4 regions of the Clostridioides sp. ZZV15-6598 genome follow, and region 1 is predicted to be linked to each of the others. Evidence: riboswitches for the same ligand, from Rfam matches in the RefSeq annotation. Region 1 holds a riboswitch; each other region holds the start of a gene.
What was found. A riboswitch is a leader RNA that binds a small molecule or an ion and turns the genes downstream of it on or off. The one in region 1 is predicted to bind S-adenosylmethionine.
Positions count from the first base shown of each region.

Region 2: linked by a shared signal. The riboswitch ahead of KGF50_RS05835 (homoserine dehydrogenase) and the one ahead of KGF50_RS13885 (MetQ/NlpA family ABC transporter substrate-binding protein) in region 1 are both predicted to bind S-adenosylmethionine.
Region 3: linked by a shared signal. The riboswitch ahead of KGF50_RS15105 (O-acetylhomoserine aminocarboxypropyltransferase/cysteine synthase family protein) and the one ahead of KGF50_RS13885 (MetQ/NlpA family ABC transporter substrate-binding protein) in region 1 are both predicted to bind S-adenosylmethionine.
Region 4: linked by a shared signal. The riboswitch ahead of metK (methionine adenosyltransferase) and the one ahead of KGF50_RS13885 (MetQ/NlpA family ABC transporter substrate-binding protein) in region 1 are both predicted to bind S-adenosylmethionine.

Region 1 is NZ_JAGWCS010000073.1:4,193-11,848, reverse strand. Features, by position in the region: tRNA gene KGF50_RS13900 (tRNA-Leu) at 1-3, opposite strand, end outside; gene KGF50_RS13895 (Na+/H+ antiporter NhaC family protein) at 115-1,845, opposite strand; lysine riboswitch at 1,991-2,167, opposite strand; gene KGF50_RS13890 (lipoate--protein ligase) at 2,336-3,322, shown strand; SAM riboswitch class I at 3,413-3,518, shown strand; gene KGF50_RS13885 (MetQ/NlpA family ABC transporter substrate-binding protein) at 3,632-4,429, shown strand; gene KGF50_RS13880 (TerD family protein) at 4,532-5,131, shown strand; gene KGF50_RS13875 (GGDEF domain-containing phosphodiesterase) at 5,410-7,269, opposite strand; gene KGF50_RS13870 (diguanylate cyclase) at 7,643-7,656, opposite strand, start outside.
Region 2 is NZ_JAGWCS010000019.1:30,141-37,796, forward strand. Features, by position in the region: gene KGF50_RS05795 (TIGR03960 family B12-binding radical SAM protein) at 1-1,087, shown strand, start outside; gene KGF50_RS05800 (TIGR03936 family radical SAM-associated protein) at 1,089-1,787, shown strand; gene KGF50_RS05805 (Rne/Rng family ribonuclease) at 1,807-3,228, shown strand; gene rplU (50S ribosomal protein L21) at 3,329-3,640, shown strand; gene KGF50_RS05815 (ribosomal-processing cysteine protease Prp) at 3,655-3,972, shown strand; gene rpmA (50S ribosomal protein L27) at 3,986-4,276, shown strand; gene obgE (GTPase ObgE) at 4,387-5,664, shown strand; gene KGF50_RS05830 (YhbY family RNA-binding protein) at 5,694-6,062, shown strand; SAM riboswitch class I at 6,156-6,262, shown strand; gene KGF50_RS05835 (homoserine dehydrogenase) at 6,366-7,568, shown strand.
Region 3 is NZ_JAGWCS010000089.1:399-8,054, forward strand. Features, by position in the region: gene KGF50_RS15095 (TetR/AcrR family transcriptional regulator) at 1-425, opposite strand, end outside; gene KGF50_RS15100 (homoserine O-succinyltransferase) at 579-1,469, opposite strand; gene KGF50_RS15105 (O-acetylhomoserine aminocarboxypropyltransferase/cysteine synthase family protein) at 1,499-2,764, opposite strand; SAM riboswitch class I at 2,874-2,976, opposite strand; gene KGF50_RS15110 (calcium-translocating P-type ATPase, PMCA-type) at 3,030-5,687, opposite strand; gene yaaA (peroxide stress protein YaaA) at 5,817-6,560, opposite strand; gene bcp (thioredoxin-dependent thiol peroxidase) at 6,576-7,034, opposite strand; gene ade (adenine deaminase) at 7,312-7,656, opposite strand, start outside.
Region 4 is NZ_JAGWCS010000017.1:24,573-32,228, forward strand. Features, by position in the region: gene spoIIID (sporulation transcriptional regulator SpoIIID) at 71-331, shown strand; gene mreB (rod shape-determining protein MreB) at 529-1,548, shown strand; gene fabZ (3-hydroxyacyl-ACP dehydratase FabZ) at 1,564-1,992, shown strand; gene yyaC (spore protease YyaC) at 2,128-2,637, opposite strand; SAM riboswitch class I at 2,826-2,929, shown strand; gene metK (methionine adenosyltransferase) at 3,066-4,259, shown strand; gene KGF50_RS05330 (hypothetical protein) at 4,593-5,690, shown strand; gene KGF50_RS05335 (ATP-dependent RecD-like DNA helicase) at 5,962-7,656, shown strand, end outside.

The sequences.
Region 1 (7,656 bases):
CGCTTATATCACTCTTTTATTTTACTATATTTCGCTATTATTTTCAATAACTTTTTAAAATTATCTAAAAATAAACAAAATAATGATAATAAAAGGTGAAATTCATTTACAGCCTTATTCTGCAAGTTCTATTTCTGCTTCATCTACTCTCTTTCCTATAATTTGAATACCTACAAATACAGCAGCTATAGCAACTGGTAATACTATATATATTGGCAATCCAAGTCCAGCTGGTATATATCCAAATACAATAGTAATTATTGCTGTAAATATAGCATATGGCATTTGAGTATTAACATGGTCTATATGATTACAACCAGCTCCCATTGAAGAAAGTATTGTTGTATCTGAAATTGGAGAACAATGGTCTCCAAATATTGCACCTGTTAAAACTGCACTTGTACTTACTATTACATAAGACATGTCAGGATTTAATGAATATGCAAGTGGTATTGCAAGTGGCATAAGTATACCCATTGTTCCATAAGCAGTTCCAGTAGCAAAAGATATTATTGCTCCTAATCCAAATATTAAACTTGGTAGTAAGAATGGAGGCAATGAACCTGATAATAAATGTATCAAGAATTTAGCTGTACCTAACTCTTTTATTACTGAACTTAATGACCAAGCAAGTATTAATATGACACCAGTGATTACTAAACTTTTCATTCCATCTATCCAAACATCAATTGCTTCTGATACTGTAAAAATCTTTTTAACTACAGCCATTATAATAGCAACTAAACTTGCAACTAATGCAGATTGGAATAATGCTCTAGATGCATCAGATGCACTAAATGCTTCTTTTATTGCCTCAAAAGAATATGGTGAATTTGTAAATAATTGTATTAGAGCCTTATCTTCTCCTCCCATTATAGATGTATATCCACTATAATAGAATGATGCTAGCGCAACTACTATTAATGTACCTATTGGAATTATAGCATTCCACACGCTTAATTTTACTCCGTTTTTTGGAGCTAAATCGTCTAGCTCTTCAACGCCTTCATCAAGATTTGTACCAATTTTTCTACTTCTAGCTTTTATTTCAGCTTTTCTCATTGGGCCAAATTCTTTTAATAATAATGCTGATATTACAATAAATGCTAATATTAATATGTTATAAAACCTAAATGGTATTGTATTTAAAAATATACCAAATGCATCAACATCTACGCTTATACTTTCAAAAGCATCATGTATTAAACCAACTTCGAGACCTATCCATGTAGATATTATGGCAAGACCAGCAACTGGTGCTGCTGTAGCATCTATTATAAATGATAATTTTTCTCTTGATATTTTCATTTTATCTGCAACAGGTCTCATCATAGGCCCTACTATTAATGAATTCGCATAATCATCAAAGAAAACTAAAAGACCTAAAAACCAAGTTATAATCTGTGTACCTTTAGCTGATTTTGCTCTCTTTGCAAGTGCTTCAGCTATAGCCTTAGCACCTCCCATCTTGGCGACGAGGTTTATTACTCCCCCAATTGCTAAGACTTGCAGTATTATCCCTGCATTCCACGGGTCTGATAGAGATACTAAAGCTCTATCTACTAAGTCTAAAAATGCTTGTATAAATGCAGCAAATACATTGACTCCACTGACTTGAATTATAAAACTTCCAGAAAGAATTCCTAGCAGTAAAGAAATTATTACATTTTTAGTTATAAATGCAAGTATTATGGCAACTAATGGTGGTATTAAAGTTAAGATTCCAAATTTTTCTGCATTAGCCAGTGCAATGGTATCTATATCTTCCTCTGCAAACACCATTACAGTTGACATTATAAACATAATTGTCGTCAGAAAAATAATATTAAATTTTTTATTTCTCATATAAATCTCCCTCTCTTTTTAATTTTGTGAATTATATAGGGTATTATGGGTTATGATAAAATAAAAAAGCCTTGAGTGGTAAACACTCAAGGCTTAAACATTACAATACATTGATAATACTAAAAAACAAATATAATATAATTCCTTAAATGATAGCTCACCACAAATAAACCTGTGACAGTTGTACATATATTTTATGTACCCCCAGCAATATAATCTTAAAGCATCGATTATAAAACTTCGGCAATATCCCCTTTCCCAATAAATCTTTGTGCTTAACTCCTTATTGGTACTGATAGATTATTGCGCCTCTACCCTTTTATTCACTTTTATTAAATATATTTTGAGTATATATTATTTATTTAAACTTTGCAAGGAAGTTTTAAAAATTTTACTTTAAAGGATTTTTTATATCATTGTCGAATTATAAAATTAATTGTACCAAAATCATCTAAAAAAATTTTATCAATTATATGGAGGAATTACTTTAATGTTATTAATTTACAATGAAAAAACAAACCCTTATTTTAATTTAGCAATGGAAGAATATTTACTTAAAAATTTTGATGAAGATTTATTTATTTTATGGAGGAATGAACCTTCTATAATTGTTGGAAAAAATCAAAATACACTCTCTGAAATAAACTTAGAGTATATAAAAGAACATTCAATACCAGTTGTTAGAAGACAATCTGGAGGAGGAGCTGTATTTCATGATTTAGGAAATATAAACTTTACATTTATAGCTTGTAATAATAATAGTTTTAGTGATTTTAGAAGATTCACCCAGCCAATAATAGACTTACTTAAAACTTTAGATGTCAGTGCTGAGTTTTCTGGAAGAAATGACCTTCTTATAGATGGTAAAAAGTTCTCTGGAAATGCTCAACATAACTATAAAAATAAAGTAATGCACCATGGGACACTTTTATTTTCATCTGAAATAAATGACCTTTCAAACGCACTAAAAGTAAAACCCATAAAATTTGAAGGTAAAGGTATAAAATCTGTAAAGTCTCGTGTAACCAATATAAGTGAACACTTACAGTCTGATATGGATATACTTGAGTTTAAAGATGCTATAATGAATTATCTTTCTGCAACAAATGCTGATAATACAAATTATTCTCTAAGTAAATATGACATAGAGGAAATAGAAAAGCTTACTAAATCAAAATATGAAACTTGGGATTGGAATTTTGGTAATTCACCGAAATACTCTCTTTCAAATGAATTAAAATATGCTGGTGGAAATGTAGAATTTAATTTAAATGTTGATAAAGGTATAATAACTAGTATAAAGTTTTTTGGAGATTTCTTTGGAAAGTGTGATGTATCTTTTGTAGAAGATAAACTTGTTGGTACAAAACATGAGGAAAATTCATTAAGATCTATTTTAGATAGTATTGAAATAAATGACTATTTCTTAGGTGCTGATACTAATATTTTAGTTTCTGGAATTTTAGGTGTTAAGTAAAAATAACAAAAACTTTAAAATATTTACAAAATTATGTTTACAGATATAGAAAATCATGCTAATATGTATAACATAATTAAAAATTAATACTTCTTATCCAGAGTGGTGAAGGGACTGGCCCTATGAAACCCAGCAACCAGTATATTTTAATATACATTGGTGCTAAATCCTGCAGTATTGTACTGAAAGATGAGTTTAAATTAGCTTTTAAAGCCTGAGTTTACACTCAGGCTTATTTTATTTTCACAATGTGATAAAAAGAGGGTATTTTATTTTTAACTAATCAATTATATTCAGGAGGGAATTTTTATGAAATTCAAAAAATTATTAAGTTTGTTATTATGTCTAGTATTTACTTTATCTGTAGTTGGATGTTCAAAATCTAAAGACGATAAAAAAATTGTTGTTGGTGCTACTTTAGTTCCAGGTGGAGAGTTATTAGAAGAATTAAAACCACTTATTGAAGAAAAAGGTTATACTTTAGAAGTTAAAAACTTTGACGATTACATACTTCCAAATGAAGCTTTAAATAATGGCGAAATTGATGCAAATCTATTTCAGCATGAGCCTTATCTAAAAGAAGCTGTTAAAGCTAAAGGCTATAAAATAATGGCTGGGACTAAACTATATGTATGCCCAGCGATACTTTACTCTTACAAAATAAAATCTGTTGATGATTTTAAAAAAGGAGATACAATTGCAATAAGCAACAATCCATCTTCTTGTTCTAAAGACCTTAGATATCTTGAAAGTATCGGACTTTTAACTTTACCTAAAGAAAATAATTTAGTTAGTCCTAAAGATATAATTGAAAATCCAAAGGGCATACAATTCAAAGAATTAGATATTGCTCAAATACCATCTTCTCTTCCAGATGTAACTGCTGCATTTATAGACACTACTTATGCAGTACCTGCTGGTCTTGATGCTAAGAAAAATGGAATCTACACAGCACCAGTAAATGATGAGTATGCTAACCTTTTAGCATTTAGAACTGAGGATAAAGACAGTGAAAAAATTAAAGTTTTACAAGAGGTTCTTACATCAGATAAAGCAAGAAACTTAATTGAAGAAAAATACAAAGGAATTGTAATTCCTGTTTTCTAGTAGAATTAGTATAATTTTAACATTATTATTGTAATCTTGTTGAATATTGACTTATTAAGTGCTACCATTTAAGTAAATCTATGTTTGTGGAGGAAGATTACTATGGCTATAGAATTGAAAAAAGGACAAAAAATAAATCTTACAAAAAAAGAAAATACCGATTTAGGTGAGATTTTAGTTAATTTAAATTGGAATCAAAAGGTACAAAAAAAGGGCTTTTTTGGAGCTCTAAGAAGTAGTAATATAGATTTAGATTTAGGTTGCTTGTTTGAAATGAAAAATGGTGTAAAGGGCGCTGTTCAAGCATTAGGCAATTCCTTTGGTAATTTAGAACATCCTCCTTTTGCTCAACTAGATGGAGATGACCGAACAGGAAGTAATACACAAGGCGAAAATATAAGAATCAATGGTAATAAGATAAAAGAAATAAAAAGAATATTGATTTATGCTTTTATTTATGAAGGTGTAGCTAATTGGTCAGAAGCTGATGGAATTGTAACTATTAAACAAAAACAGGATTCTGATTTAGTGGTTAAGCTTGATGAACATAAAAACGGTTATAACATGTGTTCAATAGCATTAATAGAAAATGTAAATGATGAAACATTTAGTGTTGAAAAAGTAGTTAAATACTTTAAAGGACATAGAGAAATGGATGATGAATTTAACTGGGGCTTAAAATGGGTTGCAGGAAGAAAATAGTAATATTTAAGAGACTATAAGTAAAACTACTTATAGTCTTTATTTATGTTTTCACCATTAACACTACTAATAAGTTCATATTATTTGCACCTCATATAAAACCTTATAATAATTTATAGTTTTCATATAATTATTTATTTAAAATCGTATATAATATATATTGATACTATTCTCAGCACTTGTATCACTATAAGTCTTAAATAGTTAATAAATCTAATAAAGTACTTATAATATAAGTCCTTCATTAGATTCGTATGTATTAAAATATACTTTAACTATTATAAACTATAAACAATTTCTTTATCTAGTATTTTTTCAAACTCTAACATTGGCATTGGTTTATAAAAGACAAACCCTTGAACCAAATCACACCCAATCTCTTTAAGAAACTCAACCTGTTCTTTATATTCAATACCTTCAGCAACAGTTATAATATTTAACTCTTTTATCATCTGTATAATATTTTTTATTACTATCTTTTCTTTTTCTTTATTTAAACTCTCTTTAAAAAACATTGAGTCAAGCTTTAAAACATCAAATGGTAAATCCTTCAAAACACTTAGAGACGAGTATCCCTTTCCAAAATCATCCAAAGAACAAGTAAATCCACTTTCATGTAAGTCATGTACAATTTCTAAAAGATGTTCTTGATTTTCAAAAGCAACACTTTCTGTAAATTCAATTTCTATAGTATTTTTAGGTATATTATATTTATTTTTTATTTGAGAATAAGTTTCTACAAATTTAGCATTATAAAACTGTATCTTAGAAACATTAACTGATATAGGAACAATTGTTTTATTTTCATCTAATCTTTTTCTAAGCCATCTACATACCTCTTCAAACACATATTGGTCTACCAAACTAATAAAAAATTCCTTTTCGAGTATTGGAATAAATATTGCTGGAGATATCACACATTTGTCTGGTGTCATCCAACGTACTAAGGCTTCTGCACAACCTATTTGTTGATTATGCAAATTAACTTTAGGTTGAAAATAAACAACAAATTCTCTTTTATTGAGTGCTTCATGTATTCTACTCTTAATTGTATTTTCTTCAATCATTTTTTTACGAATATTTTCATTATAAAAAGCGTACTTAGTACCTGGTTTGTTTTTGACAGTCTTTTGTGCAAAATTTGCACGATTTATTAAATCATCTATATTTAATTTTTCATTCACATCTTCAATACAACAAATTCCACTGACAATGGTAATACTATATTTATTTTTAATTTCATCTGTAATGTTAATCAACTTATCATCTACAATTTCTTGTCTTCTTAGTAAAGTCTCCTTATCTACATAACATCTTAATGCAACAAATCTATCTGCAATCTCTCTTGCGAATATTTCGTATTTTCCAATATCATCCATCATAAAATTAGAATAGCGTTTTAATATCATATCGCCATAATCGTATCCAAATATATCATTGATATACTTAAAATTTTCAAAATCAATATAAAATATAGCAAATTTCTTGTCTTTATACTTATAAATATACTGCTCTGCATCCAATTTAAACTTTTCTATAGTATTTGCTCCTGTAAGTTCATCTTTATATGCAATATTTTTTAAATCTACGTTTAGTTTCTCAAGTCTAATTAATCTTTTATTGTACTGTATAATCAATATAATCCATGCTACTATACCTACAATCGATATTATAATTATTAATGTCATTAAATAATTGCTTTTTTCCTTAGAATAATGTTCTACTTCAAATACTGTATCATTTGCAATCTCAAAAAATTCTTCACTTGCTTGTAATAACTGACTACTATCTTCTTCCATCCTTACTTTTTTAATTTCAATATTTAAATCTTCCCATTTTCTTTCCAATAAAGATAAGTACTCATTATACTTTTTACAGTCAGTGACTACTAGACCATATTTTCCATGTCCTGTATTTAATTCATGTAAAATTTCATCGATATATTCTACTAGTTCATCATTTGGTTGAAGATTCATTTCTAATTTAGTTAGACGTTGACTAGCTCCACGAACAATACCAACATAATTAATCAACTTTCCATAATCTCCAATGTTGTGAATTAATTGAACAGAAATGTAACTTATAGAAATTAATAAAACAAATAAAACTAAGATAGCTATCTTTAAAAATTTCTTCATAAAATACCTCTATCCCCTATGTTTTCACGTTTATCAGATATTCTACAATTATGCTAACTAGGTTTTTATATATTATAAATAATTAGTATGATTTTTTAAATAAATTTTCTAAACATTTTTAATAACCAACTTAGTAAAATATTGTATAATCATTTTTCTTAAATAACGTGTATTAAACTTTAATAAAATTCTCTTGTTACTTAAAATATAGAAAATTTTATTCTACATAGTTTATTTTTGACATTGCATGTTTTTGTAAAACATCATTTTTTCAAATTTACCAATAGGCCTAGGTTTAATTTCTGTTAACAAACTTTTGAATCTATATAAATACTATAATCATAGACACTACCAGTTTGATGTCTGTTTATTTTTATTTAAAATCTG
Region 2 (7,656 bases), on a different contig from region 1:
TATAGATACTGTTCATGATAGAATAGTGTTAGAATTGTTTAGAGGCTGTACAAGAGGATGTAGATTTTGTCAAGCTGGTATGATATACAGACCAATAAGAGAAAAGAGTGTCGAAAGACTTAAAGAGATACTTGACAAATTAGTTAAGAATACTGGATATGATGAAATATCATTATCATCACTTAGTACAAGTGATTATAGTAAGTTGTCTGAGCTTACTGATTATTTAGTAGACGAGTATGCATCTAATAATATAGGAATTTCACTTCCATCACTTAGATTAGACAATTTCTCAATGGAGATTGCTGATAAAATACAACAAGTAAGAAAATCTGGACTTACCTTTGCTCCAGAGGCAGGAACTCAGAGACTTAGAGACGTTATAAATAAAGGTGTTACAGAAGAAGACTTAGAAAATGCAACAGAAAGAGCTTTTGAAATGGGATGGAATAGTGTTAAACTATATTTTATGATTGGATTGCCAACTGAGACTTATGATGATTTGGATGGAATAGCTAAATTAGCTTATAAAGTTATTGATATTTATAGAAAAGTAAATGGAGGAAAGCTAAAAAGAAGCTTTGGTGTTACAGTAAGTACGTCTACATTTGTACCAAAACCATTTACACCTTTCCAATGGCATGGTCAAGATACAACAGAGGAAGTAGTTGATAAGCAAAGACATTTAGTCAATAAATTGAGAAATAACAATATAAAATACAACTACCATGATTCAAAAACTAGTTTAATGGAAGCTGTAGTAGCTAGAGGAGATAGAAAGATAGGAAAAGTTATATATGACGCATTTAAATTAGGTGCAAAATTTGATGGATGGGCAGAACACTTCAGTTTAGATATATGGAAGGAAGCTATGGAAAAAAACAATCTTTCTATAGATTTCTATGCACATAGAAATAGAGAATATGAAGAGGTATTCCCTTGGGACCATATAGATGTAGGTGTAAGTAAAAAATTCTTGATTAGAGAAGACGAAAATGCTAAAAAAGAAAAAATCACTTCTGATTGCAGACATAATTGTAATGGTTGTGGAATAAATATACATGATATAGGAAGGGGGCTTTGTTAATATGAGTAAAATAATGAGAGTCAAATTTAAAAAAGAAGGTGATATGATATATATATCACATCTTGACCTTCAAAGATTATTACAAAGAGCATTTAGGAGAGCTGAAATAAATTTATCACATTCTCAAGGGTTTAACCCTCATCCTAAGATGAGTTATGGTAATGCTTTAGCATTAGGAACAGAAAGCCAAGGCGAGTATGTGGATATTGAGATAGAAGATGATTTATCAGTAGATGAGTTTTTAGGTAAAGTGTCAGTTCAACTTCCAGAGGGGATAGAATTTATTAAAGCAGAGGAAATTGATAGGCAGACACCTTCTCTTTCTTCTGTGATAGATTATGGAGAGTATCTGTTTAATATAGATTTAAAAAGGCCTTTGACTAAAGAGTTTGTAAAAAGAAAAGTAATTGACTTTATGAATAATAAAGAAATAATCATAACAAAAAAGAATAAAAAAGGAAAAATGGTCGAAGTTGATATAAGACCTATGATAAGAACTTTTGATGTTTTAAATTTAGAAGATGACCATATTACTCTTACTGCTACTATAGCTACAGGTTCAAAAACTAATTTAAATACTAATATACTTATTCCTAAAATGTTAGAGATGTTTGAACTGGATATTGACCCATTAGAAGTTGATATATTGAGAAGAGATTTATATGTATTAGAAGATGGGGAATTAGTGACTCCTATGTAAGTTAGTGAGAGGTGAAGTTGTGAAGAAGATAGTTATTGAGTCCTTAATAGGGTCTCAGAAAACAGCAGTGCTTGAAGATGGAAAGTTAGTAGAACTTTTTGTTGAAGATAATTTAAATAAAAAAACTGTATCCAATATATATCGTGGAATTGTAAAAAAAGTTATACCAGGAATAGAAGCATGTTTTGTAGATATTGGATTTAAGAAACTTGCTTATTTACAGTTAAAAAAAGAAAGTACCATAAAATCTGGTCAAGATATTTTGGTTCAAGTAAATAAAGAAGAAATTGGTACTAAGGGTGCAAAATTAAATACTGAAATTAGTATTTCTGGAAGGTATATTGTTTATATACCTTCCAACGACAGAACCACAATATCAAATAAAATTACTGATGAAAGAGAAAGATTTAGATTAAAAAAAATTACTAAAGCAGTGAATAAAGAAAATTTGGGATTAATAATAAGAACTGAAGCTCAAGGATGTACTCATGATGAAATAAAAAAAGATATAGAAGAGTTAAAATTAAAGTATGATAATATTTTAAAAGAATATAAGCTTGGTATAGGACCAAAGTTATTATATAAATCCTTAGATTTTGCAACTAAATATGTAAAAGATAATGTAAATGATGAGATTGAGTCTATAATTACCAATAATTATGATAAATATTGTGAATTAAGACCTACTTTGAAGCTTATAAATAATGATTATATTGATAAATTATGTCTTGAAGAAAATAAAGATGTGTTTGATTTATATAGAATAGAATCTCAAATAGAAAAATTATTAAATGAAAAAGTATGGTTAAAGAGTGGTGGTTATTTAATAATAGAAAAGACAGAAGCTCTTACAGTTATAGATGTAAATACTGGTAAGTTTGTTGGAACTGGGAAACTTGATGAGACTGTTTATAAAACAAATATTGAAGCCGCAAAGGAAATTGTAAGACAGCTTAGAATTAGAGATATAGCTGGAATAATAATAATTGATTTTATTGATATGTATAAAAAGAAATATCAAAATGAGGTATTACACATATTAGAGGAAGAGTTTAGCAAAGATAAGAGAAAAGCTGAAGTGTTAGGAATGACAAAACTTGGTTTAGTGGAAGTTGCAAGACGAAGAGAAAAAGAGTCTGTTGATAAGTATTATTTAATGGATTGCCCATGTTGTGATGGAACGAAAACTATAAAATCTATACATCCTATAGTAGATAGTGTCGAGAAAGAAATTATGAGAATAAGTGAGCATACAGTTTATAAGAACATAATAATAGAATTCAATGATTTTGTTTTTAAACAAATAAAAGAAGATTATATGGATATAATTGATAAAATTGGTGAAAAATATAATATGAAAATTTCTTTAAACGCAAACAGTGCATTAAAACACAATAAAACAAATGTTATTTTTGATAAAATAGTTGACAATAAAATGTAAATATTTTATAATTAATAATTGTAATGCCGCACAGTAAAGGTCTAAATCTTCTAATGAAGTACCTTGTACTGGCGAGTTTGAGACCGAGGAGGTGTATTTAATGTACGCTATAGTAAAGACTGGTGGAAAGCAATATAAAGTTTCTGAAGGTGATGTATTATTCGTTGAAAAGTTAGAAGCTAACGCAGGTGATGTTGTTACTTTAAACGAAGTATTAGCTTGCTCTAAAGATGGAGAATTAAAATTAGGTTCTCCAGTAGTAGAAGGAGCATCTGTTCAAGCAAAAGTTGTTGAACAAGGTAAAGCTAAGAAAGTTATAGTTTTCAAGTATAAAGCAAAAAAAGATTACAGAAGAAAACAAGGACATCGTCAATCATACACTAAGATAGTTGTAGAAAAAATTAACGCTTAGTTATTGGACTAGTTATGATAAAAGTTAAGTATTATTATAATGATGATTTCTTGTTGCAAGGTTTTTGTTTAAAGGGACATGCTGATTTTGCTGAAATAGGCTATGATATAGTATGTGCTGCAGTTACGTCTAATGCGATTGCAGTTATAAATTCTTTAGACAAGTTACAAAAGATTGAATTTGAAAAAGTAGTAGGAGAAGAAGGGCATATAGAATGTATAGTTAAAAATACATATCTAAAAGATGCACAGTTATTACTAAATCACTTTCAATTAGCGGTTGAAGAAATTAAACGGGAATACCCAAAAAATATAAAAATTTTAAAAAAGTAGGGGGTGACTCCATATGTTAAACATGAATTTACAATTATTAGCATCTAAAAAAGGGGTAGGTTCTTCTAAAAATGGTAGAGATTCTATATCTAAAAGATTAGGTGTTAAGAGATTCGATGGGCAATTAGTAACTGCTGGAAGTATAATAGTTAGACAAAGAGGAACTAAAATACATCCAGGAACTAATGTTGGAAAAGGTAGCGATGATACTTTATTTGCATTAGTTGATGGTACTGTTAAATTCGAAAGAAAAGATAAGAAGAGAAAAAAAGTTAGTATATATCCAGTAGCAATAGCTGAGTAATATACATAAAAGGAGTGTTGAGGCACTCCTTTTTCTTATAATACTGATGAATTTATAATAGTATTTTTGGTAATGCTAATTAAAAGTTTTTAATTAAGTAGGTGAAGAATTTGTTTATAGATAAAGCGAGAATATTTGTTAAAGCTGGAAATGGTGGAAATGGTTCGGTAGCATTTAGAAAAGAAAAATATGTTCCAGCTGGTGGGCCAGATGGTGGAGATGGTGGTCGTGGAGCGAGCATCATATTTGAAGTTGATTTAGGTCTTAGAACATTAATGGACTTCAAATACCAGAAAAAATATCAAGCTCAACACGGTGGCGACGGTAGCAAAGGTAAAAGAGCTGGTAAAAATGGAGAAAGCTTAATATTAAAAGTACCAGCAGGTACAGTAATAAGAGATGAAGCTACAGGTCTTGTATTAGCAGATTTAAAGAAAGAAGGAGATACAGCAGTAGTTGCAAAAGGTGGTATAGGTGGTAAAGGTAATCAACACTTTGCAAATGCAGTAAGACAAGCTCCAGCTTTTGCAAAGTCTGGTACAGATGGAGAAGAAAGATGGATAACTCTTGAACTTAAAATGATAGCAGATGTAGGTCTTTTAGGATTTCCAAATGTAGGTAAGTCAACATTTTTATCAGTTGTAACTAAAGCTAAGCCAAAAATTGCAAACTATCATTTTACAACATTGACACCAAATTTAGGTGTTGTTCAAACTAAGTTTGGAGATAGTTTTGTACTTGCTGATATACCTGGAATTATAGAGGGTGCGTCTGAAGGTATAGGATTAGGTCATGAATTCTTAAGACATGTTGAGAGAACTAAGGTATTGATACATATTGTAGATATATCTGGACTAGAAGGTAGAGACCCAATTGAGGATTTTGACAAAATAAATGATGAGCTTAAGTTATATAATGAGAAGCTTTCAACAAGACCTCAAGTTGTAGTTGCAAATAAATTTGATATATTGGAAGATGAAAGCCAATTTGAAAAATTTAAGGATGAATTAGAAGGTAGAGGATATACAGTATTTAAGATGTCTGCAGCAACTCGTCAAGGAATAGATGATGTAATTGCCTACGTTTCTAAAATGTTAAAAGAAGTAGAAGATATAGAATTAGTTTCAGAAGAAGAAATGTATAGACCAGAACTTGATATTGGAACAGAAGAAGAATTGAACATAGATGTTGAAGATGGTGTATATGTAGTTACAGGTAAGGCACTTAGAAGAATAATGTATTCTGTAAATTTTGATGATATGGAATCACTTCAATATTTCCAAAAAGCTATGGAAAGTCAAGGTATATTTGATAGGCTTAGAGAGATGGGAATTGAAGATGGAGATATAGTTAGAATTTATGAATTGGAATTTGAATTTTACAATTAATTTTGATATAGAATTATAGAGGTGATAATATGTTAAAAGGAAAGCAAAGAGCATATTTAAGATCTTTAGCAAATACTTTAAAGCCTACTACACAAATTGGTAAGGAAGGCGTTACAGAAAGCTTTTTAGAGCAATTAGAGGATATGCTAAGAGTTAGAGAATTAGTAAAGGTTACTATACTAGAAAATGCAGGTCTTGATGCTAAAGAAACTGCTAATGCAGTATGTGAAGCTTTAAGAGCAGAGTTTGTTCAAGCTATTGGTTTTAAATTTACTATTTACAAGAGAAATATTGATGAGCCTAAGATACTTTTCCCAGGGCATGAACAGGCAAAAGCTAAGGTTAAAAATAATAACGTTACAAAAAAAGGTAAACCAACTAAAAGAGCAGTTAGATAATTAATTAGATTATTTTAGAAAAAAGAAGTTAAAAAATATAGTGACAATTGGCAAAAATTGTATTATACTATTAAACATAAATTTAAATTAGCAATCTTATCAAGAGAGGCAGAGGGACTGGCCCTATGAAGCCCGGCAACCAGTATATTTTAATATACATTGGTGCTAAATCCTGCAGCAATTATGCTGAAAGATGAGTATAAACCCGTCATATGGCTTGAGTTTATACTCAAGCTTTTTTAATTAATTTATTTATATATATAAATAAATTAATACAATCAAAAATGATGGGGGTATGGAACAGTGAAGATAGGAATATTAGGGTATGGAACAGTAGGAAGTGGATTAATAGATTTAATAGAGAATAATACTTCAAAAAGAGAAATAGAAATAGTTGGAATTTTAGTTAAAAACAAAGAGAAGCATAAAACAAAGAGATATTTTGATAAGGTAACAACAAATATAGAAGATATATTTAGTAAAGATATTGATATATTAGTTGAAGTAATTGGAGGACTAAATCCAGCTCTTGATTATGTAACAAGAGCTCTAAATAAAAAAATACATGTAGTAACAGCAAATAAAGATTTATTAGCTGAAAGAGGTAGTGACCTTATAGAGTTGGCTAACTTAAATGATGTTAGCATTAAATTTGAAGCATCAGTAGCAGGAGGTATTCCAGTTTTAAAGCCATTAATAGAATCACTAGAAGGTAATAATATAAAAAGCATAAATGCTATTTTAAATGGAACATGCAACTTTATATTATCAAAGATGTATGATGAAAATTTACCATATGATGTAGCTTTAAAACAAGCACAAGAGCTAGGCTTTGCAGAGGTTAATCCAGATGCAGATGTTTTAGGATATGATAGTGCTAGAAAATTATCTATATTATCTACTTTATCTTATGGGAAAATAGTATACTGGAAAGATTTGCTATTAGAAGGAATAACTTCAATAGATGAAAAGGATATAGAATATGCTAAGAAATTAAATTGTAAGATAAAATTAGTTGCTAGAAGTAAATATGAATTGGGAGAAGTAAGTGGATTTGTTAGACCAGCATTGGTGGATAATGATAATATGCTGTCTAAAATAGATAATGAGTTTAATGTAGTAATTATAGTAGGAGATTCAGTAGGAGAACTTTCTTTTGTAGGTAAGGGAGCTGGAAGAGGTGCAACAGGAAGTGCTGTTTATGCTGATATAATAGATATAATAGATGATAGGAGTTCAAATATAAAGTCTTTTTCAAAAGGTAAATTGGATTTGAGTGGGCTTATAGAAGATGAATGTAGTGCGGTAGTCAGATTTAGTGAATATAATAGAGATGGTATTTTAAAATGTTTAGATAAGTATATAGATAGCTATAATATTATAGATGAAGAAGAACTTGCTATTTTTGTAAATGCAAAATCAGAGCATGAAATTGATAGATTCTTAGAAGATGTAAAGAGAAATGATTATAGTAAGTCAGTTAAAAAACTATTAAAAGTAGATTAAAATATTTATGTAATGATTGTAAAAATTTAAAGGTGAAGAAAAACAAAACGTTTATTTTGTTTTTCTTCACCTTTTTAACATATGGTGA
Region 3 (7,656 bases), on a different contig from region 1:
CTTATACCTTGTTCTACTACCTCTGTTAAAATAGGTGTAAAATTTAAAATAGTTTTGACTATTGTCTTTTGATGCATCTCAGCATTATTTGGTTGGTGAAATTGGTTAATCACTTTTTCTTTACTTCCTCCAACTTTTGGCCTTTGAGATATTAATATTTGAAAGAACTTTTCAATAACTGGGATATCTGGATTTGAAGCAATTTCTTTTAACATATTTATATCATTATCTATAATTCTAGTTATAATTTCATCCATTACCTCTTCTTTAGATTTAAAGTAGTAATAAAATGTTCCTTTTGCAATTCCAATCTCATTTAAAATATCATTTATAGTAGTTTTTGTGTATCCTTTAGTACAAAAAAGCATTTCAGCTGTATCGAGGATTTCACTTTTACGTTCTTCAGGGTCTTTTATAATTCTCATATATTTTCTCCTTTCAATAGACCATCAGTCGGTTTAGTTTTATTATATAAAACTACTTTTATAATGTCAATTTTATAAAATAAAAATAAGGTATAAAGAAGTATGATAATTACTTTTATACCTTATAGATTTCCATATTTTTTTAATTGTATTTTATATTATTAGATAATTTTTTATCCAATTTCTAAATAAAAGTTCTGAATGCTTTTTCCACTTAACAGTTGGTTCTTTTGAAGGATCATCATTTATATAATAATTTTGAGGTATTGAGATTTTATCACCTCTATCTACATCTCTTTTATATTCTCTATCTAAAGTATATTTATCATACTCACTGTGACCCATTACAAATACATCTCTTGAATTTGTAATTATATAAGGACCAGCTTCTTTAGAATGACTTACAATGCTCAATTCATCATTATTTTTCAAAGTTTCAATATTTACAGTAGTGTGTCTTGAATGTGGAGCAAAAAACTCTTTTTCAAATCCATCTACTATCTTACTATTTTTATCTACTTCATGCTTAAATACTCCAAAACATTTTTGACTTAATGGAAGTTTTTTTACATTGTAGTATTTGTAAAGACCTGCTTGAGCTGCCCAACATATATATAATGTAGATTTAGCCTTTCTCTTAGAATAATCCATAATATCTTTTAGTTCATCCCAATAATCAACTTCTTCAAACTCCATTTGTTCAACTGGAGCTCCTGTTATTATAAAACCATCAAAAGATTCTTTTTTTGCTTCATCAAATGTTTTATAAAAATTCTTAACATATTCATTACAACTTCTTTTACTCTCTCTTGTTGAGATTTTAATAAATTCTACAGATACATTAAAACCTGTTTTATCTATTCTTCTAAGCAAATCTAACTCTGTATCTATTTTTATTGGCATTAGATTTAATATAGCTATTTTAGTATCTATATTTTCTTTGTATTCTAAATCTTTATTAAAGTCTTCTTTACAAATTACATCTATTCCTTCATCTAATAATTTATTAATAACAGGTAGTCCCTTTGGTAGTATTAAAGCCATATCTTTTCACTTCTCTTTCTCTTATACTATTAGAAATTTAAAGCTTGATCTAAGTCAGCTATTAAATCCTCTACATTTTCTATTCCAACAGATAATCTTATTAGTGAAGGTAGTACTCCAGATGCAATTAATTGTTCTTCTGTTAATTGTCTATGAGTAGTTGAAGCTGGATGTATAACACAAGTTCTTACATCTGATACATGAGTGACTAATGCTGCTATTTGTAGTTTTTCCACAAATTTTTTAGCATTTTCAAGTCCCCCTTTTACTCCAAATGATAAAACGCCACTACATCCTTTTGATAGATATTTCTTGGCATTTTCATAATACTTATTATTTTCAAGTCCTGGATAGTTAATCCAATCTACATTTTTATGTTTTTCTAAAAACTTAGCTATCTTAAGTGCGTTTTCACTATGTCTCTCCATTCTAAGATGTAGTGTTTCAATATTTAAATTAGTAAGATATGCGTTAAATGGACTCAAACAATTTCCATAGTCTCTAAGTAATTGAACTCTTGTCTTAGTAGCATATGCAGCATTGCCAAACTTTTCAGTATAACTTATTCCATGATATGTTGGGTCTGGCTCAACTAATTCTGGAAATTTTCCATTGTCCCAGTTAAAATTTCCACCATCTACTATAATTCCACCAACACTTGAAGCATGACCATCTAAGTATTTTGTAGTAGAATGAGTGACTATGTTTGCTCCATATTTTAGTGGATTACAAAGTACTGGTGATGCTAATGAGTTATCAACTATAAATGGAACATTAATTTTTTTAGCTACATTTGCTATTTTTTCAAAATCTATAACTTCAAGAGTTGGATTTGCAAGTGTTTCTGCAAATACAACTTTAGTATTTTCATTTGCAAGTTCTGCTATTTCATCCTCACTTGCATCTAAATCAAATGATATTAAATCTATTCCAAATTTTTTAAGACTAGGTCCTAATAAATTAAATGTTCCTCCATATACTTTTGAAGAACAAAGTATACTATCTCCAGATTTACATATATTTAAAACTGCCAACATATTTGCAGATTGACCTGATGATACGGCAACAGATGATACTCCTCCCTCTAACAAACTTATCTTTTCTTCAAAAGCTTGAACAGTAGGATTACTTATTCTGGAATACATATGACCCTCAGCTTTTAAATCAAATAAGTCAGCAAGTTGGTCTATACTACTATATTTAAAAGTTGTACTTTGATATAAAGGTAAAACTCTTGGTTCTCCATTTCCTGGTTTATAATTTCCTTGCACACATATTGTTTCTTTGTTATACATTTTTGTATCCCCCTTAAATTTTAATTAAGAAAATTAAACTATTTGTCAGATGAGATTTAAAATAAATAAAGCCTGAGTATATAACTCAGGCTCTGTATAAGCTTAATTATACTCATCTCTCAGCTTCCGCCGCAGGATTTAGCACCAATGTATATAAATATACTGGTTGCCGGGTTTCATAGGGCCAGTCCCTCCACCTCTCTGGATAAGATTTATTTAATTTTTCTATGTTTTATATCTTATATTTTTTTCCTAATTTTGTCAACTACTTTTTATATAATTTTCTTTTAAGAAATTTTCCCACCTCTACTTGAACTACAGACATTATAGCTAAAATCACTGTTACAAGCCATTGCGAAGTGTTTAAAATAGTTAAATTAAATGCATCTCTAAAGTGAGGAACAAATAATATAACTGCCATAAGTAAAGCGGAAGCTAAAAATGAGATTAAAAGAAATGGGTTTTTACCACTATTTCTAGTAAACATAGAATCTGTATTTGAACGCTGGCTAAATGCACGCAACATTTGTGAAAGTGCTAATACACAGAATGCCATTGTTTGACCTACAGTATGGTTTTCTATATTAAGACCAATTTTATATGCTAAAATGGTCATTATTGCTACAAATATCCCCTGAGTAATAACTCTTTGTACAAGGTTTTTTTCAAACAAACTTTCTGATTTAACAGGTTGGTGCTTCATTATATTTCTACTTGGTGGATCAACTCCAAGAGCAAGAGCTGGAAGAGTTGCTGTTGCAAGATTTACCCACAGAATATGCACCGCAAGAAGTGGAGTATCCCAGTTTAACAATATTGCAACAAATAGTGTAAGTATCTCTGCTATATTTCCAACAAGCAAGAATTGTATAACCTTTTGTATATTTCTATATACACGTCTACCCTCTTTTATTGCATAAGCAATTGTGGTAAAACTATCATCCATTAAAATCATATCTGAAGAATCTTTTGCCACATCTGTACCACTTATACCCATAGCTATACCAATATCAGCAGACTTTAATGCAGGGGAGTCATTTACCCCATCCCCAGTCATTGCTGGTACTTCTCCAATTCTTTTTAGAGACTTTATAATTCTGAGTTTATCAAATGGTGATACACGAGCAAATACTGTAGCATTTTTAACAGCCTTATCTAGTTCATCATCACTTAAATTATCAAGTTCATCACCAGATATAACAGTATTTCCTTCATTCCAAATTCCAAGTTCATGAGCTATTGTTGTGGCAGTGACTTTATGGTCACCTGTTATCATTATGGTTCTTATTCCTGCTTCTTTACAAGTTTTTACTGCATCGGCTACCTCAGTTCTTGGCGGGTCAATCATTCCAACCATACCAATAAATGTCAAATCATATTCTATGTTTTCACTATCTTCCTTTGGTATCGATAAAATTTCACGCTTAGCAAAACCAAGTACACGTAATGCATCTTTAGACATAGTGAGACATAATTCGTGTATATTTTTTTTATCTAACTCTGTAATATTTCTTTCACCTTTTGATGTTAATATTTTAGTACATAAATGGAGAAGTTCATCCACTGCACCTTTAGTATATGCAGTGATTTTTCCATCTATATCATGAACAGTTGTCATACATTTTCTGTCAGAATCAAAAGGTTGCTCAAATACACGTGGATATTTCTCTTCAAGAGTGTCTTGATCTATTCCAAATTTATTAGCCATAAAAATTAATGAACCTTCTGTTGGGTCACCTAATATTTCATCTGTTTTATCTGGATTTATACAGGCATCATTACAAAGTGCACCAGCATAAACAATCTCTTTATATACTAGTGGGTGCTTCTCAGATGCAGTATCTATTGATGTTACTTTTCCAGATTCAAAATCGCCATTTACAGCAATATGTGTAACAGTCATTTTATTCAAGGTTAATGTACCAGTTTTATCGCAACATATTACTGTAGCTCCTCCTAATGTCTCAACTGCTGGCAACTTTCTAATCAAAGCATTTCTTTTAGCCATACGTTGCACACCTAGAGCCATTACAATGGTTGCTGTTGCAGGTAATCCCTCTGGAATAATTGATATAGCAAGGGAAATTGCAATCATAAACATTGGCAAGAGAGGTCTCTGATAAAATGCACCTATTGCAAATATAATAACGCATACAATAATACCTATGACACTTAATGTCTTTCCAACAGTATTAAGTTTACGTTTTATAGGAGTATCAAAATCATTTTGTGAATCTAAAAGATGTGCTATATTACCTACTTCTGTGTCCATCCCAGTTGCAACTACAACACCTACACCTCTACCATATGTGACAATTGAAGACGTATAAGCCATATTACTACGGTCTCCTAATACACATTCTTCAGGTAAAAGGTCATCTGAATCTTTTTCTGATGGGACAGACTCTCCTGTTAAAGAAGCTTCTTGAATTTTTAAACTAGATGTATCTATTAAACGAATGTCTGCTGGAATCATTGCTCCATCTTCTAAAAAAACAATATCTCCTATTACAAGATTACTTGCTTGGATAACATTTTCTTCACCATCACGCATAACACGTGCTGTAGGTGAATTCATATTTTTTAGTGCTTCCAGTGATGATTCTGCTTTTTTTTCTTGAACAATACCAATAACTGCATTTACTGTTACAATTATTAGAATTACAAAAGCTTCTGTAAATTCTCCAAATACTAAAGATAATATTGATGCACCTATTAGTATCAATACCATAGCATCTGTAACTTGGGTCCAAAGCATTTGTAAAACTGTTCTAGGTGGTCTTTTTCTCAGTTCATTTAAACCATACTCTTTAAGCCTGTTTTCCGCCTCGGTATCGGTGAGCCCCTCCTCTGATGAGTCTAAACTCTCTAATACTTCATGTGTTGCCATCGAATGCCAAGGCATCTGTTTGTGATTTTCCATTTTGGAAGATCACTCCTTTCTTTTTTTGATTTAAGAATAATTATATTTTAAAATCCAATTCAATTCAATACTCAACAATTATATTTTACCTAAATTTAACAATTCAATTTAAAGTCTATATAAAAATATCTACTCTTTCACAAACACATACTCATTATTATTAGATAGATCTTCTTGATATTTATATCCTTCTAAGTTAAACTTTTTTAAGTCACTAATATCTTCGATTTTATTTTTAACAATATATTTTACCATCATTCCTCTAGCTTTCTTTGCTTGTGTAGATTCTACTTTTAGCATATTATTTTTATTTATTTTAAAAGTACACGTTACATATGTATCATTATCATTGATAAATTTTTCTACAGTTTTACTATATTCACTTGACGCAAGATTGACAATAGCTGTATTTTCTTTACTTAATTCTTTATATATACTATCTCCCCAATATTCATATAAATTTTTGAATTTTCTTATCTGTAATTTTGTCTGCATTTCTAATCTATACTCATATATGCTATCATATGGTTTTACGACCCCATATAATCCACTTATGATTCGAATACAACTATTTGCAAATTCCTCGTCTTGCTTTGTAAAATTCTCTGCTTCTATATTTTTATATTGTATTCCATCATAAGTTAAGATTGCAGGAGTACCTAAACTATCAAATTTAAAATTATCATATCTACTCTTGTTTAATATGGCTAATTTTTCGTTGATTTTCATTTTACTTTTGAAATCCTCTACACTAAAGGCTTTTATATTCTTTGATATTTCTTTTGCTTTATCTATAAAGCAGGGTAAGCTTAAATCTCTATCAAACTCTTGTACATGCTTCATATTTTTAGCTGGTGATAACATTATAATCATAAATTTCTATTACTCCTATTTTTCCAAATATTCAAGAATCTCTTGTGCATTTGTATCTGGCTTTGCTTTTTCAAAAACTTTTTCAATAATCCCACTTTCATCTACAATATAAGTTGCACGAACAACTCCTAAAGCAGTTTTCCCATACATTTTTTTCTCTTTCCACACATCAAAATCCTTAATAGTAGTTAAATCTGGATCAGAAAGTAAAATAAAAGGAAGCTCATGTTTTTCTGCAAATTTTTGATGTGATTTAATACTATCTTTACTTATCCCAATAACTGGTATATCATTATTTTTAAATCCTTCATATGCGTTTCTAAAGGCACATGCCTGACGTGTGCATCCTGGTGTATTATCTTTAGGATAAAAATATATTACTACTTTTTTCCCCTTAAAATCTGACATACTGACTTTATTTCCATCTTTATCTTCTAATGTAAATTCTGGTGCTTTTGTACCTATACTTAACATAAATATCTCTCCTTTTTTAAAAGCAATTTTTTAAATCAATAATTTATACTATATTTATATTAGTACCCTATATTTCTCTATATAAATAAAATATTTTACTTTCTTGTATAGAAAATTTCATGAATATGTAAATCTTATATACTAAAAATTTTAAACTTTATTTGATTAGAACATTTAAACTGGAATTTATGTTAAATAATTATAGTAATTAAAATAGGCAGGATTTAATTATGTATTAAATCCTGCCTATTTATTTTTAATCTTCTAATACTCTAATCTATATAAATTTAAATTCTTCTACATCAAATAGACCTAAATCAGTAAGTCTTATTTTCGGAATAACTGGAAGAGCCATAAATGAAAGTGTAATAAAAGGGTCTACATACTTTGGAACTCCCATTTTTCTTGCTATTTTTAGCATATTATCAGTTGTTTCTTGCACTTCTTCTGCTGGAAGAGTGCTAATTAATCCAGCTACTTGAAGGCTTAAATGAGCAAGTACTTTTCCATTTGATACAATTACATAACCACCCTGTATATCTCTCAAGTAATTTACCGCAACTATAATATCATCATCATTATCACCTGCAACTATTATATTATGTGAATCATGGGCTACAGT
Region 4 (7,656 bases), on a different contig from region 1:
TTAAGCTTGTTATATTTTTTGGTGTTTTTACATATATATCATTAAAGCTATTATGTGAGGGGGGTAATCTTTGAGATCTCATATAGAGGAAAGAGCCATAGTGGTAGCAAAATATATACTTGAAAAAAACACTACAGTAAGACAAACAGCCAAGACATTTGGAGTAAGTAAAAGTACAATTCACAAGGATGTTACAGAAAGATTGAAGGAAATAAATCCATCCCTTGCCAAAGAAGTTAAAAGTGTGCTAGACAAAAATAAATCAGAGAGACATATTAGAGGGGGATTAGCAACGAAATTAAAGTATGAGAAGGAACATAAAAAAATGTAGGTTAAAAACCTACTTTTTTTATTACATTAAATTATTATAAGAAATATATTAGATAATTATAAATAGCAAAAGAATAATACCTCCAAAACATTTATTTTCTCTTGATTAAAGCGAGATTTTTGTATATGCTTTATTATAGGAGTATTAATAAATAGGCTTATAATATAATCTAATATATAAATGAAGGAGTTGAAAAAATGGCTGGAGCTGATATAGGCATAGATTTAGGTACTGCAAATGTACTTGTTTATGTTAGTGGGAAGGGAATCGTTTTAGAAGAACCATCTGTTGTGGCAATAGACAACAGAACAGATTCTGTTTTAGCTGTAGGAGAAGAGGCTAAAAAAATGATAGGAAGAACACCAGGGAATATAGTTGCAATAAGACCTTTAAGAGATGGTGTAATTTCAGATTATGATGTAACTGAGAAGATGTTAAAATCTTTTATAGATAAGATAGTTGATAAAAAAGGCTTTGGAAGATTTTTTATGCCTAGAATTATGGTATGCGTGCCAACAGGTGTTACAGAAGTAGAAAAGAGAGCAGTAGAGGATGCTACTAGACAAGCTGGGGCTAGAGATGTATATATCATAGAAGAGCCAATAGCAGCAGCTATAGGAGCTGGTGTAGACATATCACAACCTAATGGCAATATGATTATAGATATTGGTGGAGGAACTGTAGATATAGCCATAATATCACTAGGAGGAGCCGTTGTAAGTGAATCTATAAAAGTTGGTGGAGACCGATTTGATGATGCTATAGTTAAGTACATGAAAAAACAACATAATCTTCTTATTGGAGAAAGAACCGCAGAAAAAATTAAGTTTGAAATTGGTTCTGCATTTAAGAGAGAAGAAGAAAAGTATATGAAAATAACAGGAAGAAATCTGATTACAGGTCTTCCTAGCTCTATAACTATAAACTCAACAGAAATGTTAGAAGCCCTTAGAGAATGCGTTGAACAAATAGTTGTTGCAACTCATGCTGTTTTAGAAAAAACACCACCTGAACTAGCGGCAGACATAGGGGATGTTGGTATAATAATGACTGGCGGAGGCTCATTATTATATGGATTAGATAAAATAATAGAACAGAGAACAGGAATAACTGTTACAATAGCAGATGAGCCACTATCTTGTGTTGCAAAAGGAACAGGGATTGCTTTGGGCTCAATAGATTTACTTGAAACAGGTGGGTCTTTCAAAAGAAAATAATTAGGAGAGTTTAAAATGTTAAATATAGATGAAATAAAAGAACTAATACCACATAGGTATCCATTTTTATTAGTGGACAAGATTACAGAGTTAGAAGTTGGAAAAAGAGCTGTTGGTATAAAAAATGTAACAGTTAATGAACCATTTTTTCAAGGTCATTTTCCAGATTATCCGTTGATGCCAGGAGTGTTGATAGTAGAAGCTCTAGCACAAGTGTGTGGAGTGGCAATGATGTCTTTAGAAGAAAATAAAGGCAAATTAGGTGTATTTGCAGGTATTGATAAAGTTAGAATCAAGAGAGAAGTAAGACCAGGAGATACATTGACTATGGAAGTTGAAATGACAACACTTAGAAGAAATATAGCAAAAGCAGATGCTAAAGCTTATGTTGGTGAAGAACTTGTCTGTAAAGGTGAGTTAATGTTTGCTTTAGTAGAAAAATAAAATTTATGCGTATGAAAACAGAAGAATAAACATCAAAATAAAAAGGTAGATAATTTGGAGTATTTATTAAATTAAATACTCTATAGTATCTACCCTTTTAATATAAAAAATTTTATCAGTTACCTTATATAAGATTTAAGTAGATACCAATAGTGCTAAAGCTATTGTTTCAGCTAAGTCTAATATAAAGCTAAGACGTATATTATTAAATGAAAGTCTGTTATTTTCATCAATTTTATCTACAATTCCTACTATAGAATAATTTCCTATTTGAGGTAGTTTTTTTCCCACACCTTTTCCGGGCAGGATAGGTCCTTCTCTAATTTGTATATTACCTATGTTACTCTGCGACCCCAAGCAAGCATCTATAGCCAAGAAGTTACCTTGCATATGTGTATTTTTTATAGTATCTAAAGACTCATATATATTTAAGGCGTGAATAGGGTTATCTAGTGTACCGTAAACGGGGTATTTAAATTTACTGTTTTTAAGTATTGTTCCAACTAAAGGGCCTAAAGTATCACCTATAGCCCTGTCTGTTCCTATGCAAACAACAATCGTATTTTCATTAATTATGGTTTTGAGAACTGAACTTAGCACCTGTATAACATCATCATCGCTGTAATTTACTTTAGCTAAATACAATAGGAACACCCCCTTCAAAAAAATATATGAATAAAAAGCACTAAAAAGACCTAACTTTAAATTTCAGATAGAGATAATATTTTATTTGTCTCACAAAAAAAGTGATGGCAAAAATATGACTAAAAATCTTGACAAAATTTTAAAAAAATAGTAAGCTAATAAGGTAAAATAAAATTTAAATCTTGATTACCTTATCAAGAGAGGCTGAGGGATAGGCCCTGTGAAGCCCAGCAACCACCCAAATGGGAAAAGGTGCTAATTCCTACAAGACAAAAGTCTTGAAAGATGAGGTCAGTTAATTAGTATGCGATTACGATTATTAACCTCTTCTTATAAGGAGAGGTTTTTTATTTTGAGTAAAATTTCTAAGAATTGAAGATAAGGTAAAACCTATAATAAAAATTAAGAATGAATAAGGAGGAACAAAAATGGCAAGACATTTATTTACATCAGAATCAGTTACAGAAGGACATCCTGACAAGATATGTGACCAAATATCAGATTCAATATTAGATGCATTGTTAGAAAAAGACCCACAGTCTAGAGTAGCTTGTGAAACTACAGTAACAACAGGCTTAGTTCTAGTAGCTGGAGAAATAAGTACATCTGCTTATGTAGATATACCTAAATTAGTAAGAGAAACAGTAAAAGAAATTGGATATACAAGAGCAAAATATGGATTTGACTGTGACACTTGTGCAGTTATAACTTCTATAGATGAACAATCTGGAGATATAGCTATGGGAGTTGATGAAGGTCTAGAAAGTAAGACTGGAGAAGAAATAGAACAAGAAATAGAAAAAGTAGGAGCTGGAGACCAAGGTATAATGTTTGGATTTGCATGTAATGAAACTCCAGAATTAATGCCACTTCCAATATCATTAGCTCATAAATTATCAAGAAGACTTACAGAAGTTAGAAAGACAGGTTTAGTTGATTATTTAAGACCAGACGGAAAAACTCAAGTTACTGTTGAATATGAAGGAAATAAAGCTGTAAGAGTACATACAGTTCTTATATCAGCTCAACATTGTGAAACAGTATCAAATGATAAGATAAGACAAGATTTAATTGAGCATGTTATAAAATCAGTTATACCAGCTGAATTACTTGATGAAGATACTAAAATTTATATAAACCCAACAGGAAGATTCGTTATAGGAGGACCTCAAGGAGATACAGGTCTTACAGGAAGAAAAATAATAATAGACACTTATGGTGGATATTCTAGACATGGTGGAGGAGCTTTTTCAGGAAAAGACCCTACAAAAGTTGATAGATCTGCTGCCTATGCTGCTAGATATGTAGCTAAAAATATTGTTGCGGCTGGACTTGCAGAGAAATGTGAGATAGAGCTTGCATATGCTATAGGGATAGCTAGACCATTATCTATATTTATAGATACTTTTGGGACAGGTAAAGTTTCAGAAGAAAAGCTTGTTGAACTAGTAAACAAACACTTTGATTTAAGACCAGGAGCAATAATAAGAGATTTAGATTTAAGAAAGCCTCTTTACAAAAAGGTTGCTGCTTATGGTCACTTTGGTAGAACTGATATAGATTTACCATGGGAAAAAACTGATAAAGTAGAACAATTAAGAAAAGATGCATTAGGTGAATAATGCTTAGACAAGGAACTGCTAGAATGTAATTTTATAATTACGTTTTAGCAGTTTTTTATTTTATAATTAAATATATTTAATAAATACTAATTTTCAATCATATAATAAAGAAACATTATTTACTGAGATTAATATATTTCATTATATAATATTGCATTAAATTAATACATATTAGAAGACATATGTTAAAAACTGGTTAAGATTTCGTTAAGTAATGTTAAATAATTCAAAAAATATTGAAAAGTAGCACTAATACAACTAATATAGTCTTAATAAACTTACATTAAATTTTACTTATTAAAAATTTATTTTATTTAGGAGGGAGTAGTGTGTATGTCAGGTAAAATAAACATCAAAATGGTTATAAGTTTTGCTGGAGCATATGTAGCAACTGTAATAGGTTCTGGATTTGCAACTGGTCAAGAAATAGTACAATTCTTTACGTTTTATGGATATGCTGGTATTATAGGAGGAATAATATCTATGGTATTATTCTCATGGTTTGGAGCAGAAGTTATAGAAAAAGGGAGAGAACTAAAGCTTAAAGAACCAATAAAGATTTATCAAGTATATTGTGGAAAATATCTTGGTACATTTTTTGAATGGTTTGGGCCATTATTCTTGTTTGGAACATTAGTAATAATGATTGCAGGAGCAGGAGCTACATTGTCAGAGTACTATGGGTTAAATCCATATGTAGGTAGGATTGGTATGGCAATCGTTTCCCTAATAACTGTATCTCTAGGTTTAACAAGACTTTCCAAGATACTAGGTAATATAGGTCCTATAATAATAATATTTACACTTTTAGTAGGAGCAATTAGTTTATTTAGTAATATTGGTGCTTTATCAAATGCAGGAGCTATAGTTGATAGTCTAAACGTCAAAACTGCTACATCAAATGGATATTTCTCAGGAGTGCTTTATACTTGTTATAATGTAATAATAGTAATAACATTTTTAACTGGAATGGGAGCTTCAGCAGAAAATAAGAGAGATGCTGTATGGGGAGGTATAGTAGGTGGAGTAGCCCTTATGGCAGCAGCTATAATGATGAATCTAGCACTACTTTCAGATGTAGGAAATATATACACAAAAGAAATACCAGCTCTTTATTTAGCTGACAAGATATCTCCAATTATAGGTATTTTATTCTCAGTAGTACTTTTATTAGGAATATATACTACAGCTGTACCATTATTATGGTCAGTAACTAATAGATTTGTGGAAGATGATCATCCTAAATTTAAAATAATAACAGTGGTAGTAAGCATATTAGCATGTATAGGAGGATTATTACCATTTGATAAACTTGTAGGGACATTATATCCATATACAGGTTATATGGGAATTTTAATTTTACTATGTATGCTTTATCGAAGAATTACCAAAACTGAAGGATATAAGGAAAATAAATCTGAAGTAAATTAATATCAAAATAAATTTGTGAAATTTAATCTATGTTTTAGAAGTAAGCTGGTTTAAATAAAATAGTTATTTATATATGGTACCTTTACTTTAAGGTACCATATTTTTGGGGTGCAGATTTTTTTTGTTTCTGATAAAATGTATAATAGTTGGAAATTAAGTTAAGTATAAAAATATAGAAAAATTTTCTGATAGAATCCTATCATAGAACTTAATATATTTAAGTATACTAACATGCAAACGGAACAATTATTAGTATTTTTAGGAGATAAAAATGGAAAAATTAGAAGGAATGATAAGCGAAATAGTCTTTAAAAATGAAGATAATGGCTATACAATAGCTCATCTGGTAAATGAGAATGATGAAATTGTTGTTGTAGGATGTATGCCTACTTTAGCAATGGGAGAGAGTATAGAAGTTGAAGGTAAGTGGGTAAACCATAAAATTTATGGAACTCAATTTGAAGTAAATAGTTTTATGCCAGTGACACCATCATCTTTAGAAGGAATTTATGTTTACTTATCTTCTGGTATGATACATGGAATTGGCGAAAAAATGGCTAAGAGAATAATTGATAAGTTTGGTGTTGACACACTAGATGTAATACAAAACTACCCAGAAAAATTACAAGAAGTAGAGGGGATAGGTAGTAAAAAGGTAAAGCAAATAGTAAAGAGTTATGAAGAAGATAGAGAATTAAGAAACATAATAATAGAACTATCTCCTTTTGGAATAACACCTAATTATTGTTTAAAAATATATAAAAAATATAAAAGTAGTGCAATAGAAATTATAAATAAAAATCCATATCAGCTTGCTGAAGACATAAGAGGAATAGGGTTTAAAGTAGCTGATAGTATAGCTAATAAAATTGGCATAGATAAAAATTCTAAAGATAGAGTATGCCAAGGAATATTATATACCTTAAATAAATCCCTAAGCAATGGACATACATATTTGCCAGAACATATTCTAATACAAGATTCGGAAAAATTGTTGGAGTTAAATGGAGATATAGTAAGAGAATGTGTAATGATGTTAGTATATAATCAAAAAATACATATAGAAAAAGTAAATAATGAAAATCTCATATATCTTATGCCATACTACCTGTCTGAAAATGGAGTATGTAGTCAAATAGTAAAATTATCCCAGTATGAATTTGAAGATTTGAATATAGATATAGAAAATGAAATTAAAATTTTAGAAGATGATAAGAAAATTAAGTTAGCAGAGAAACAAGTTTTAGCAGTTAAAGAATCTGTGAACAGTGGAGTATTAATTATAACTGGTGGCCCAGGTACTGGAAAAACTACTACCATTAATGCAATTATAGATATATTTGAAAATAATGGGAAAAGTGTAACTTTAGCCGCTCCAACGGGAAGAGCTGCTAAGAGAATGAGTGAAACCTCTAATAAAGAAGCAAAGACTATACATAGATTATTAGAAATGGGATTTTCAACAGACGATGATTTAACGTTTTTTAAAGATGAAGAAGACCCGATAAACTCAGATGTGATAATAGTCGATGAAGTATCGATGGTAGACATTATCTTAATGTATAATTTACTTAGAGCAATAAAATTAGGAACAAGAGTAATATTAGTTGGAGATAGTGACCAATTACCTTCTGTAGGTGCGGGTAATGTACTTAAGGACATGATAGACTCAAATATTATAAATGTAGTCAAATTAAATGAAATATTTAGACAAGCTCAAGAAAGTATGATAATTGTGAATGCCCATAAGATAAATAATGGTGAACCACTTCATTTAAATACAAAGGGAAAAGACTTCTTTTTTATAAGAAAATCAACGAATGAAGAGATATTGAATGAAATAATAGGTTTGGTAAATGAAAGACTACCTAAATTTTATAATGTCGATAAACTAAAAGATATACAAGTGTTATCTTCAATGAGAAAAGGAGAGTTAGGAGTTACCAATCTGAACATAGAGTTACAA